Regions from separate parts of the Isoptericola maris genome, predicted to be linked through region 1. Evidence: predicted binding sites of a transcription regulator. Region 1 holds the regulator's gene; the other holds the start of a gene.
What was found. The regulator LexA, encoded in region 1, represses DNA repair genes until DNA is damaged. The targets are predictions, from matches to a motif close to TCGAACANNTGTTCGA.
Positions count from the first base shown of each region.

Region 2: a site for LexA is predicted at 3,751-3,766, ahead of uvrA (excinuclease ABC subunit UvrA). Genes of this name have one in related genera too.

Region 1 covers NZ_JBLUNY010000005.1:87,724-94,792, forward strand. Annotated here, with positions in the region: gene ACH5HR_RS09520 (HelD family protein) at 1-557, shown strand, start outside; gene serA (phosphoglycerate dehydrogenase) at 600-1,838, shown strand; gene ACH5HR_RS09530 (DUF5302 domain-containing protein) at 1,905-2,087, opposite strand; gene nrdR (transcriptional regulator NrdR) at 2,135-2,650, opposite strand; gene ACH5HR_RS09540 (LysM peptidoglycan-binding domain-containing protein) at 2,740-3,081, opposite strand; gene lexA (transcriptional repressor LexA) at 3,283-4,044, shown strand; gene ACH5HR_RS09550 (L-lactate dehydrogenase) at 4,061-5,020, opposite strand; gene ACH5HR_RS09555 (ATP-dependent DNA helicase) at 5,053-7,069, opposite strand, start outside.
Region 2 covers NZ_JBLUNY010000001.1:174,525-181,593, forward strand. Annotated here, with positions in the region: gene uvrB (excinuclease ABC subunit UvrB) at 1-1,957, shown strand, start outside; gene ACH5HR_RS00840 (VOC family protein) at 1,899-2,177, shown strand; gene ACH5HR_RS00845 (TerC family protein) at 2,370-3,374, shown strand; gene ACH5HR_RS00850 (YciI family protein) at 3,384-3,680, opposite strand; gene uvrA (excinuclease ABC subunit UvrA) at 3,796-6,759, shown strand; gene ACH5HR_RS00860 (OsmC family protein) at 6,778-7,069, shown strand, end outside.

The DNA of each region.
Region 1 (7,069 bases):
CCGTGCTGCGCGACGGCTGGCGGCTGAGCGAGCTGACCGTCAGCTACCGGACCCCCGCGGCCGTGGCCGACGCCGCCCAGCGCATGGCGACGGCGGCCGGGCTCCCGGTCTCGCCGCTGACCGCTGCCCGCGACGTGCCCGGTGCCCTCCAGGTCGACCGGGTCGGCGACCCGGTCGCGGCCGCCGCCGCCCGGGCGGCCGACCTCGCCCGCGAGCACGTCGCCGCCGACGGGTCGGGACGGGTGGCGATCATCGCCGGGCAGCACGCCGTCGGAGACCTGGACGAGCGGGTGGCGGCGGCGCTCACCGACGCGCTCGGGGCCACCGAGGCCGCACGGCTCGCCGCCCAGCGCCCCGAGGACGCCCAGGTGGTCGTCACCTCGCCCCGCGAGGCGAAGGGCCTGGAGTACGACGCCGTCGTGCTGGTCGAGCCGGCCGACGTCGCGTCCGGCCCGGGTCGCTGGGGCGACCTGTACGTGGCCATGACGCGGACGACGCAGCAGCTCGTCGTGCTGCACGCCCGAGACCTTCCCGACGGCCTGGTGGACGAAGGGTGAGACGGGTTTGTGGGTCGCGTCGCGGAGGCGCACCATAGGTCCGTGCTGCGCGCCCTACTCCTTGAGAACGTCCATCCCGCTGCTGTCGAGATCCTCCGCGATGCGGGGATCGAGGTCGAGACGCGCTCCGGCGCGCTCGACGAGGCCGAGCTGATCGAGACGCTCGCCGACTTCCAGATCCTCGGCATCCGCTCCAAGACCCAGGTCACCCGTCGCGTCCTGGAGTCCGTGCCCGGCCTGCTGGCCGTCGGCACGTTCTCCATCGGGACGAATCAGATCGACCTCGAGGCGGCGTCGTCGCACGGCGTCGCCGTGTTCAACGCACCGTTCTCGAACACCCGCTCGGTCGTCGAGCTGGCGGTCTCGGAGATCATCGCCCTGACCCGGCGGCTCACCGTGCGGGACAAGGCGCTGCACGACGGCGTCTGGGACAAGACGGCCGAGGGCTCGCACGAGGTGCGCGGCCGCACGCTCGGCATCATCGGGTACGGGAACATCGGCTCCCAGCTCTCGGTGCTGGCCGAGAACCTGGGCATGAAGGTCGTCTTCTACGACGCTGCCGAGAAGCTCGCGCTCGGCAACGCCCACCGCGTGGAGACGCTGGGCGAGCTCCTGGAGGTCGCCGACGCGGTGACGATCCACGTGGACGGGCGCCCCGGGAACGCCGGGATGTTCACCGGTGACATGTTCGCGCGGATGAAGCCGGGGGCGATCTTCCTCAACCTCTCGCGCGGCTTCGTCGTCGACGTCGAGTCCCTGCGTGAGCACATCCTCTCGGGCCACCTCTCCGGTGCGGCCGTCGACGTCTTCCCGACCGAGCCGAAGAAGCGCGGCGACCACTTCGAGTCGCCGTTGCGCGGCCTCGACAACGTCATCCTCACCCCGCACGTCGGCGGCTCGACCCTCGAGGCGCAGGAGTCGATCGGTCACTTCGTCGCGAAGAAGCTGCGCGAGTACTTCTTGACCGCCTCGACGACGCTCTCGGTGAACCTGCCGAACCTGCAGCTCGAGCACACCGGGGTCGGGCGGATCGCACTGCTCCACCGCAACGTGCCGGGCGTGCTCGCTGCCGTCAACCAGGTCTTCGCCGACCATGGTGCCAACATCGAGGCCCAGATGCTCGCCACGCGGGGGGACCTCGGCTACGTGGTCACCGACATCTCCGACGTCACGCAGCGTGGGGCCTCGAAGAAGCTCATGGCGATGGACACCACGGTGCGGCTGCGGATCCGCGACGCGTTCGAGCGCCCGGAGTTCCCGCCGGGGCCCGCCGCCGGCTGACCACGCACGCCGCACCGGAGCACGAAGGGCCCGCACCATGGTGCGGGCCCTTCGTCGTCAGGTCCGTCAGCCCGACTTGCGCCGGAACATCGGCTGCACGGGACCGGCGGTCTCCGAACCGTGCACGGATCCGGTGTTCCGCTCGGAGTCGGACGTGCGGTGGCGCGCAGCGTTCTTCTTGTCCAGGGCCTCCTTGAACCGTGCCTTGGCATCGTCGCCGGGGGCGGTCGTCCTCTTGTCGTCTGTCATAGGCCCAGCATGCGCCCCTCGGCCCGCGGGCGCGAGGGCTTTTCCGATCACGTGGACGCGGTGGGAGCCTCCTCCACCGAGCCGCCGGGCGCCGTACCCGCGGCCGTCTCGCGCTCGGCCCGTTCCGCGCGCAGGGATGTGATCGCTGCGTCGAAGTCGTCGAGCGAGTCGAACGCCTGGTAGACCGAGGCGAAACGCAGGTAGGCGACCTCGTCGAGCTCCCGGAGGGGACCCAGGATGGCCAGGCCGATCTCGTAGGCGTCGATCTCCGCGCTGCCCGAGCCACGCAGCGTCTCCTCGACCCGCTGCGCCAGGAGCGCCAGGTCGTCGGCGCTCACCGGCCGACCCTGGCACGCCTTGCGCACCCCGGCGACGACCTTGTCACGGCTGAACGGTTCGGTCGCGCCCGAACGTTTGACGACGGAGAGGCTCGCGGTCTCGATCGTGGTGAAACGGCGCTGGCAGTTCGGGCACTGGCGGCGGCGTCGGATCGACGATCCGTCGTCGGCGGTACGAGAGTCGACCACGCGCGAGTCGGCGTGTCGGCAGAACGGGCAGTGCATCCGGAGTCTCCTGCGGTCGGGCCGGGCCCGTGCCCGGCTGCCCGACGAAAGTATGCGCCAGCCAGCCCTCGGTGCAACACCACGTGCCGCTAGTCGAGCGGCAGCACCAGGACCTGCCCCGCCCTGAGCTCCGCGCCGCCCAGCCCGTTCAGCTCTTGCAGCGCGGCGACGACGTCCCGCAGGTCCTCGCCCGGGGTCGCCACCGACCGCGCATACTCCCACAACGTCTCGCCCGGCGCCACGGTCTCGAGCCGCACCTCCTGCGCACGGTCCGGCGCGTCCGCGACGGCACTGGCACCCCAGGCGACGGCCGGCACGGCCAGGAGAAGCACCGCCAGGGCGACGAGCACGCGGCGCCCGCGAACCGTGAGGCGTAGGCCACCGAGGCCCAGGAAGCCTGCGGCCTGCGAGACCACTGCGATCGATGCCATTGCTTCGCCCTCCCGGAGCCGCACGGGCCTCTCGAACACCTGTCCGTCAAACGTATGTTCGTCGAACGCTTGTACACATTGGTATCACGGCGACCCGACACGCGTCGAGAGATCTCGAACAGATGTTTGATGTCGGTGCGGATCTGCCCTACTCTGACGGGAGCGATGACAGGTTTGTCTGGTTCTTGACGGGAGAGACGCATGACGACGACACGCGAGACCGAAGGCGCCGGGTCCGGTACGCACGACGGCACGCTCGCGTCCGTCTCCGAGATCTCCACCGGTCCGGACCGGCTGACCCCGCGCCAGCGAAGGGTCCTCGAGACGATCCGCGCCTCGGTCGAGAGCCGCGGTTATCCACCGACGATGCGGGAGATCGGCGAGGCCGTCGGCCTGGCCAGCCCGTCGTCGGTCAAGCATCAGCTCACCACGCTCGAGCGCAAGGGATATCTGCGCCGCGACCCTAACCGTCCGCGGGCGATGGAGGTCGTGGACCCCTCGGCGGGCGACGGAGCGGCCTCCACCGCGGGCTCACCGGTCGCGTCGTCGAGCCTGCCGACCCCGGACGGGTCCGAGAGCGAGGTCGCGACGCCGTCCTACGTGCCGCTCGTCGGTCGTATCGCCGCCGGTGGGCCGATCCTGGCCGAGCAGGTCGTCGAGGACGTCTTCCCGCTCCCCCGCCAGGTCGTGGGTGACGGTGAGCTCTTCCTGCTCAAGGTCGCGGGCGACTCGATGATCGACGCGGCCATCTGCGACGGGGACTGGGTGGTGGTCCGTCGCCAGAAAGTCGCGGAGCAGGGTGAGATCGTCGCCGCGATGCTGGACGGCGAGGCCACGGTCAAGACGTTCAAGCAGACCGGCGGTCACACCTGGCTGATGCCCCAGAACTCCGCGTACGACCCGATCTCCGGGGACGAAGCACAGGTCCTCGGCCGGGTGGTCGCCGTCCTGCGCAGCCTGTGACGTCGACGCTCTGCGGCTAGAGCCCGAATCGCTGCTGCACCGACCGCACGCTCGCGGCCGACGACCGGAGGCCGGCCACCTCCTGCTCGGACAGCGGGGTGTCGACGACGGTCGTCGCGCCCCGGGCATCCACCAGCGTCGGCAGGGACAGGCACACGTCCCTGATCCCGTGGAAGTTCTCGATCCGGGTGGAGACGGGCATCACACGGTGCTCGTCGTTGAGCACCGCCTCCACGATCCGCGTCGCGGCGAGCCCGACCGCGTAGTTGGTCGCCCCCTTGCCGGCGATCACGCGGTACGCGGACTCGACCACGTCGCGCGTGATCACCTTCCGGGTGGCGTCGTCGAGCGGCGGGCGGCCCGGGAGCGCCTCCCACTCCAGGAGCGGCACCCCGGCGATGCGAGCGGAGCTCCACAGCGCGATCTCGGAGTCGCCGTGCTCGCCGGCGATGTAGGCGTGCACGTTCGCCGTCGCCACCCCGCAGTGCTGTGCGAGCGCCCCGCGCAGCCGTGACGAGTCGAGCACCGTGCCCGAGCCGAAGACCCGCTCGGGCGGCAGCCCGGAGATCTGCTGTGCCGCGTACGTCACGACGTCGACCGGGTTGGTCACCATCAGGAAGATGGCGTCGGGCGCGACCTCGAGGAGGCCCGGGAGGATCTTGCGGGTCAGCGAGATGGTCGCTTCCGCGAGGTCCAGTCGAGACTGTCCCGGCCGCTGCTTCGCTCCAGCGGTGACGATCACGACGTCGGCGCCGCGGCACACCTCGACGTCGTCCGAGCCGATCACCTCGGCCTGGGGGACGAACATCCCGCCGTGCTGCAGGTCGAGCACCTCGGCCTCGACCTTGGCCCGGTTGACGTCCTGGAGGGCGACCGTCCTGGCGGTGCCACGCGCCAGCGCTGTGAAGGCGAGGGTGGCCCCCACCGCACCGGCACCGACGACGGCGATCTTGGTCCTGCTGCGAGGTGCTGTCACCCGGTCAGACTAGGTCGCGCCCGTGCGGGGCGCTACGCGAGCCGCCGGAGCGCGGAGCGCACCAGCTCGGTGTCGGTCGTGCGCCAGAAGTCCGGCATCGACCGTGTCAGGAACGTGCCGTAGCGTGCGGTGACGAGCCGGGGGTCGAGCACGGCCACCACGCCGCGGTCGTCAGTCGACCGGATGAGGCGGCCCGCGCCCTGGGCGAGCAGGAGCGCCGCGTGGGTCGCGGCCACCTGCATGAACCCGTTGCCACCGGCCTGCTCGACGGCTCGGGCACGTGCCGCCTTCACGGGGTCGTCCGGTCGCGGGAACGGTACCCGGTCGATGATCACGAGCCGACAGGCGTCACCCGGCACGTCCACCCCCTGCCACAGCGACAGCGTGCCGAAGAGGCAGGTCGCCGGGTCGGCCGCGAACTGCTGCACCAGGGTGGGCAGCTGGTCGTCCCCCTGGCAGAGCACCGGGACGTCCAGCCGTTCGCGCATCGCCTCGGCGGCGGCCGTGGCCGCCCGCCGGGACGAGAACAGCCCGAGCGTCCGACCCCCGGCCGCCTCGACGAGTCCCGCGATCTCGTCCAGCTGGGCCTCGGTCGTCGGCTCGCGCCCCGGGGCGGGCAGATGCTTGGCCACGTAGCAGATGCCCTGCTTGCGGTAGTCGAACGGGCTGCCCACGTCCAGCCCACGCCAGACGGCGTCGTCCTCGCCCGTCGAGGCCGCGAGGCCGAGGGACCGGGCGACCGGGTCGAACGTGCCGCCGAGGGCCAGCGTCGCCGACGTGAGCACACCGGTCCGCTCGCCCAGGAGCTGGGTGCTGATCAGTCCCGCGACCGCGAGCGGCGCGGCGTGCAGCCGGCCCACCCCGTCGCCCCACGGCGCGTCGGCCGGGGGGCGCGAGCACCACAGCACGTCGGCGCTCGTGTCTTCCGCCGCCATGCGCTCGGCGACCTCGAACAGCTGTGTGAGGGCCGACTGCGCCATCTTCAGGCCGGCGTCCGGCTCAGCCCCCCGATCCGGCTTGACGTCGCTCAGGAGCGTCCGGGCGGCGTCGCGGACCGCTTCGACCGCGGTCTGCAGCTCGCCGGGCAGGCCCTGCGGGTAACGCTCCGCCGGGACCCGCGCGAGGACCTCTGCCAGCGACCGTGCGGCGGCGTCGAGGTCGTCGGTCAGCGTCCCGCCGTGCTGACGCACGAGCCGGGCGGCGTGCTCCACCGTGCCTCCGGACAGGTCCACGGTCGCCGCCGCCGTGATCCGGTCGGCCAGCTCGTGCGCCTCGTCTACCACGAGCACGTCGTGCTCCGGCAGCACGTTGGTGTTGCCGGACGCCGCGATCCCGAGCATCGCATGGTTGGTCACCACGACGTCGGCCTCGCGCGCGGTGTTCCGCGCCTGCTCCCCGAAGCACTCGTCGATCAGGGGGCAGCGCTGCCCGAGACATTCCAGCGACGTCACGGACACCTGCCGCCAGGCCCGGTCCGGCACGCCCGGGACCAGGTCGTCCCGGTCACCGGTGTCGGTCTCCTGGGCCCACTCGTGCAGCCGCCGGACGTGGTCGGCCAGCCGCGCGCCGTCGTCGGACCGGCCCCGTGGCGCCGCCGCGGGGTGCTGCTCGGCCGACGAACCCTCGCCAGGGCCGGGGTCGGCCGGGAGGTCGAACAGCGTGGCGCCGTCGACGGGATAGCCGCCGGTGACCTTGTGCCGGCAGAGGTAGTTGTGCCAGCCCTTGAGCAGCGCGACGCGCGGCGGCCGTGCCAGCCGCGGCGCGACGGCGTCGGCGACCAGGGGGAGGTCACGGGTGATCACCTGACGCTGCAGCGCGAGGGTCGCGGTGGAGACCACGACGCGCTCGCCGGCCGTGACGGCGTGCCGGACGGCGGGTACCAGGTACCCGAGAGACTTGCCCGTGCCGGTGCCCGCCTGGACGAGGAGGTGCCGACCGGACTCCACGGCGTCGGTGACCGCCTCGGCCATCCGGTCCTGGCCCTCGCGCCGCGACCCGCCGAGGGCCGCCACGGCGAGGTCGAGGAGCTCGGTGACCTCGGGCGGCTGC
Region 2 (7,069 bases), on a different contig from region 1:
TACGGGCAAGAGCGCCACGACCGCCTGGCTCATCGAGAAGCTACAACGACCGACGCTCATCATGGCGCCGAACAAGACGCTCGCTGCACAGCTCGCCACGGAGTTCCGCGAGCTCCTGCCCCACAACGCCGTCGAGTACTTCGTGTCGTACTACGACTACTACCAGCCTGAGGCGTACATCGCCCAGACGGACACCTACATCGAGAAGGACTCGTCGATCAACGACGAGGTGGAACGGCTGCGGCACTCGGCGACGTCGAACCTCCTGACCCGGCGCGACACGGTCGTGGTGGCGTCCGTGTCGTGCATCTACGGGCTGGGCACGCCGCAGGAGTACGTCGACCGGATGGTGCGGCTCGCGGTCGGCGACGTCGTCGACCGCGACGAGATGCTCCGCAGGTTCGTGCAGATGCAGTACTCGCGCAACGACATGGCTTTCACCCGGGGGACGTTCCGGGTGCGGGGCGACACCGTGGAGATCATCCCGGTGTACGAGGAGCTCGCGATCCGCATCGAGATGTTCGGCGACGAGATCGAGTCCATCCAGACGCTGCACCCGCTCACCGGCGACGTGATCCGCACGGAGCAGAGCGTGTACCTCTTCCCGGCGACGCACTACGTAGCAGGTCCGGAACGGATGGAGCGGGCGATCGGAAGCATCGAGGCGGAGCTCGAGACCCGCCTGGCCGAGCTCGAGAAGCAGGACAAGCTGCTCGAGGCCCAGCGGCTGCGCATGCGCACCACCTACGACATCGAGATGATGCGCTCGATCGGGACCTGCAACGGTATCGAGAACTACTCACGGCACATCGACGGCCGCGAGGGTGGCACGCCGCCGAACACGCTGCTCGACTACTTCCCCGAGGACTTCCTGCTCGTCATCGACGAGTCGCACGTGACGGTGCCGCAGATCGGCGCGATGTTCGAGGGCGACATGTCACGCAAGCGCGCCCTCGTCGACCACGGGTTCCGGCTGCCGAGCGCGACGGACAACCGACCGCTGCGCTGGGAGGAGTTCGTCGAGCGGATCGGGCAGACGGTCTACCTCTCGGCCACGCCCGGCGACTACGAGCTGTCGATGTCCGACGGCGTGGTCGAGCAGATCATCCGACCCACCGGCCTCGTGGACCCGGAGGTGGTGGTCAAGCCCACCACCGGCCAGATCGACGACCTGCTCGGGGAGATCCGCGACCGCGTGGAGCGCAACGAGCGGGTCCTGGTCACGACGCTGACCAAGAAGATGGCCGAGGACCTCACCGACTACCTGCTGGGCAAGGACGTGCGGGTGCGTTACCTGCACTCCGAGGTGGACACCCTGCGACGCGTCGAGCTGCTCCGCGAGCTGCGCCTGGGCGAGTACGACGTCCTCGTGGGCATCAACCTCCTGCGCGAGGGTCTCGACCTGCCCGAGGTCTCGCTGGTGGCGATCCTCGACGCCGACAAGGAGGGGTTCCTGCGCTCCGAACGCTCCCTCATCCAGACCATCGGCCGTGCCGCGCGCAACGTCACCGGCCAGGTGCACATGTACGCCGACAAGGTCACACCGGCGATGCGATTCGCACTCGACGAGACGGACCGGCGCCGGGAGAAGCAGAAGGCCTACAACGCCGAGCGCGGCATCGACCCGCAGCCGCTGCGCAAGCGGATCGCGGACGTGACCGACATGCTGGCGCGCGAGGACATCGACACGGCCGAGCTGTTGGCCGGCGGCTACCGGAAGGCGCCGGGGGACGGCCGCGGAAAGGCTCCCGTGCCCGGGTCACCGAAGGAGGCCTCGACGTCGGGCAACCGGCTGGCCGGGCTGGCGGCGGAGGAGCTCGCCGAGCTGATCCAAGAGCTCAGCGACCAGATGCACGCCGCCGCTGCCGAGCTGCAGTTCGAGGTGGCGGCGCGCCTGCGTGACGAGATCGGCGGGCTCAAGAAGGAGCTGCGCCAGATGCGGGCGGCCACGGGTTGACCCGGCCCCCGGAACCACAGTTCCCCGACCAGAGGACCTGAGTACCCTCGACCTGAACGTCAGTGCCGGCCGCGCCGGCGACGAACGCCTCCCGGCCCTGACGGCGGAGGCCGAGCGTCTCACGGCCCTCGGAGCGACCGTGCTGAGCGAGGGCGCAGAGCTCGGGGACGTCTGGATCGTGATGCAGGACCCCGAGGGCAACGAGTTCTGCCTGCAGTGAGCGACGGCTCCGCGCGGGTGCCCCGCACCGTCGTCGTGCCGTATGCTTGACGCTCGTTGGAGGGGAGTATCTCCCAAGTGGTGAGGCCGTCAGTACGACCGGCACGGACGCCGGTTCGGTCTCATCCACCCGGGTTGCCCGCGGGTGAGAGAGACCTCCGGTGCCTTGTCCTGCGTACCGGAAGGATCTGTCATGGACGTACCCGTGTGGGTATGGATCGTCACTGTCGCCGCGATCCTGGCGATGCTCGTCGTCGACTACCTCGGCCACGTGCGCACGCCGCACGCGCCGACGCTCAAGGAGTCGGCGTGGTGGTCGCTCGCCTACGTGGCGGTGGCCCTCGTGTTCGGAGCGATCGTCTTCGCCGGTTGGGGCAGCCAGTACGGCGGTGAGTACTTCGCCGGCTACATCACGGAGAAGTCGCTCAGCGTCGACAACCTGTTCGTGTTCGTCCTGATCATGACGAGCTTCCGTGTGCCGAGGGAGCACCAGCAGCGCGTGCTGCTGGTCGGCATCACGATCGCGCTCGTGCTGCGGACGATCTTCATCCTGGCCGGAGCGGCGCTCATCGCGAACTTCGCCTGGATCTTCTACCTCTTCGGCGCGTTCCTCGTGTGGACCGCGATCGCCCAGGCCCGCGCGGGAACCTCCCACGACGAGGAGTTCACCGAGAACGCGGTGCTCCGCCTGACCCGGCGGCTGTTCCGGACCACCGACGACTACGTCGAGCACCGCATGACCGTCCGGATGGACGGCAAGCGATACATCACGCCGATGCTCATCGTCATGGTCGCGATCGGCAGCGCCGACCTGCTCTTCGCTGTCGACTCGATCCCGGCGATCTTCGGCCTGACCCAGGAGACGTTCCTCGTCTTCGCGGCCAACGCGTTCTCGTTGCTCGGCCTGCGGCAGCTCTACTTCCTCGTCGACGGCCTGCTCGACCGCCTCGTGTTCCTCAACTACGGGCTCGCCGCGATCCTCGGATTCATCGGGGTGAAGCTGGTCATCCACGCGCTGCACACCAACGAGCTGCCGTTCGTCAACGGCGGCGAGCACGTCGAGGTGATCCCGGAGATCCCGACGAGCTACTCGCTGGCGTTCATCGTGGTGGTGCTCGGCATCACCACCGTGACGTCACTGATGAAGACGCGCCGGGACAGGCGCATCAGCGCGACCGTCGAGAAGGGTGACGGCTGACGGCCGACCTCAGCCCGCGAACCCGCCGATGACGGGCACCCACTCCCGTACGGAGACCTCCGCGACGAGCCCTTCGCGACGGAACGGGTCGGTGCCGAGCAGCGCGTCCGCCTCCGCGGCCGACGGTGCGGTCACCACGATGAGGGCGCCGTCGGGCTCGTCGTCGGTCGCGGGCAGGGGTCCGGAGACGAGGACCGCGCCGTCGGCGCACAGCGCCTGCAGGTGGTCGCGGTGCGCGGGACGTGCCCGGTCGCGCGCAGCGATGCTGTCGGGGGCATAGACGTAGGTGACGGCGTAGACACTCATGCCGTCATCCAAGCATCTCGCGGCAGCACCCGGCCGGAGCGTCCACGGTGCGTGCCGCGGCGACGTGACATGGAACACCTGTACGAATGTCGGTGGTGGGCCGTACGATGCTGCGGTGAGCAATCGCCTCGTCGTCTCCGGTGCCCGCGAGCACAACCTGCGCAACGTCGACCTCGACCTGCCGCGGGACTCGCTCATCGTCTTCACCGGCCTGAGCGGCTCGGGCAAGTCGTCACTGGCCTTCGACACCATCTTCGCCGAGGGGCAGCGGCGCTACGTCGAGTCGTTGTCCGCCTACGCCCGGCAGTTCCTGGGCCAGATGGACAAGCCGGACGTTGACTTCATCGAAGGGTTGAGCCCGGCGGTCTCGATCGACCAGAAGTCGACGAACCGCAACCCGCGCTCGACGGTCGGCACGATCACGGAGGTCTACGACTACCTCCGTCTGCTCTTCTCGCGGGCCGGCACCCAGCACTGCCCGGTGTGCGACGAGCCGGTCCAGGCGCAGACGCCCCAGCAGATCGTGGACAAGATCCTCGACCTGCCGGAGGGGACGCGATACCAGGTGCTCGCCCCGGTGGTGCGGGGTCGTAAGGGTGAGTACACCGATCTCTTCGCCGAGCTGCAGACCCAGGGCTTCTCGCGAGCACGCGTCGACGGCGACGTCGTCCAGCTCAGCAGCCCGCCCGCGCTGGAGAAGAAGGTCAAGCACGACATCGAGGTGGTCGTCGACCGGCTGGTCGCGCGCGACGGCGTGCAGCGCCGGCTGACCGACTCCGTCGAGACAGCGCTCGGTCTGGCCGGCGGTCTGGTGATGATCGACCTCGTCGACGTCGCGGACGATGCGGAGGCCGGCGACGAGCTACCGGGTCTGCTGAAGTACTCGGAGAAGCGCTCCTGCCCCAACGACCACCCGCTGAGCCTCGACGAGATCGAGCCGCGGACCTTCTCGTTCAACGCGCCGTACGGCGCGTGCCCGGAGTGCACCGGCATCGGCTTCCGGTTGGAGGTCGACCCCGAGCTGGTCGTGCCGGACCACGAGCGGACCCTGCGCGAGGGTGCGGTCGCGCCCTGGTCGCAGACCTCCTCGGAGTACTTCGCACGAGTCCTCGGTGCGCTCGCCGAGGAGATGAAGTTCTCGATGGACGTCCCGTGGCGGGCGCTGCCGCAGCGGGCGCGTGACGCCGTCCTGCACGGGCGCAACCATCAGGTGCACGTCAAGTACCGCAACCGGTGGGGCCGCGAACGCCAGTACTCGACCGGGTTCGAGGGTGCTGTGACGTTCATCGAGCGCCGGCACACGGAGACCGAGTCGGAATGGTCGAAGGAGCGCTACGAGGCCTACATGCGCGAGGTCCCGTGCCCCGAGTGCCACGGAGCACGCCTCAAGCCGGAGGTCCTCGCCGTCAAGGTCGGCTCGAAGTCGATCTGGGACGTGTGCCGGCTGCCGATCGGCGCCGCCAAGGAGTACCTGGACGCCCTCGAGCTCGGGTCCCGGGAGACGGCGATCGCGGGCGAGGTGCTCAAGGAGATCCACGCCCGGCTGGGCTTCCTGCTGGACGTCGGTCTGCACTACCTGACCCTGGAGCGGGCCGCGGGGACGCTGTCGGGCGGCGAGGCGCAGCGCATCCGACTGGCGACCCAGATCGGCTCCGGCCTGGTCGGGGTCCTGTACGTGCTCGACGAGCCCAGCATCGGGCTGCACCAGCGTGACAACCGGCGGCTGATCGACACCCTCACCCGCCTGCGGGACCTCGGCAACACCCTGATCGTCGTCGAGCACGACGAGGACACGATCCGCGCGGCCGACTGGATCGTCGACGTCGGTCCCGGCGCGGGCGAGCACGGCGGCGCCGTCGTGCACTCCGGCGACTACGCCGGCCTGCTCGAGGCCGAGGGTTCGATGACCGGCGCGTACCTGGCCGGCCGGCGGAGCATCGCGCTGCCCGCGGTGCGCCGCGGCGTCGATCCCGCGCGGCAGGTGTCCGTCGTCGGTGCGCGGGAGAACAACCTGCGAGACATCGACGTCTCGTTCCCGCTCGGCGTGCTCACCGCCGTGACGGGCGTCTCGGGCTCGGGCAAGTCGACCCTGGTGAACTCGATCCTGCACACCGTCCTGGCCAACGAGCTGAACGGGGCCCGCCAGGTCCCCGGACGGCACACGCGCGTGACCGGGACGGACCAGCTGGACAAGGTCGTGCACGTCGACCAGGGTCCGATCGGCCGGACGCCGCGCTCGAACCCCGCGACCTACACGGGGGTGTGGGACCGGGTGCGCAAGATCTTCGCCGAGACCGAGGAGGCGAAGGTCCGAGGCTACGGACCGGGGCGGTTCTCCTTCAACGTCAAGGGCGGCCGCTGCGAGGCGTGCTCGGGCGACGGCACGCTGAAGATCGAGATGAACTTCCTGCCCGACGTCTACGTCCCGTGCGAGGTCTGCCACGGTGCGCGGTACAACCGCGAGACCCTCGAGGTGCACTTCAAGGGCAAGACGGTCGCCGACGTGCTCGCCATGCCCATCGAGGAGGCCGCCGAGTTCTTCGCGGCGTTCCCCGCGATCTCCCGCCACCTGTCCACGCTCGTGGACGTCGGTCTGGGTTACGTGCGGCTCGGACAACCGGCCCCGACGCTCTCCGGCGGCGAGGCGCAGCGGGTGAAGCTCGCCAGCGAGCTGCAGAAGCGGTCGACCGGCCGCACGGTGTACGTGCTGGACGAGCCCACCACAGGCCTGCACTTCGAGGACATCCGCAAGCTCCTGGGCGTCCTGCAGTCGTTGGCGGACAAGGGCAACACGGTGCTCGTCATCGAGCACAACCTCGATGTCGTCAAGAGCGCCGACTGGGTCGTCGACATGGGCCCCGAGGGCGGCTCGGGCGGCGGCACGGTGGTGGCGCAGGGCACCCCCGAGCAGGTCGCGGAGGTCGAGGAGAGCCACACGGGGCGCTACCTCGCCGAGGTCCTCGCGGCACATCCAGACGTCCCGGTCGAGCCGCCGGCGCCGTCGTCCGCCGCGGCCGCGGTGCCTGCGGGACGCAAGAGCACGAAGAAGGCCCGAGCCACCAAGCGCGACGCCGCCTGAACCTCTACGGTGTTGGCCATGGGAGCTCACCACGGATACTCGGTCGCGGTCCGCTGGCCCGCTGCAGGCGTCCAGTCCGGCGGTCCGGACACGGTGACGTCGTCCTACACCGCGTACACGCGTGACCACGACGTCGTGCTGCCCGGACGCCCCGTGCTGCCCGGCTCGGCGGACCCGCAGTTCCGCGGCGACCCGGAGCGGTTCAGCCCCGAGGACCTGTTCGTCGCGAGCCTGTCCCAGTGCCACATGCTGTGGTTCCTGCACCTGGCGGCCGAGTCCGGCCTGGAGGTGCGCGAGTACAGCGACGACG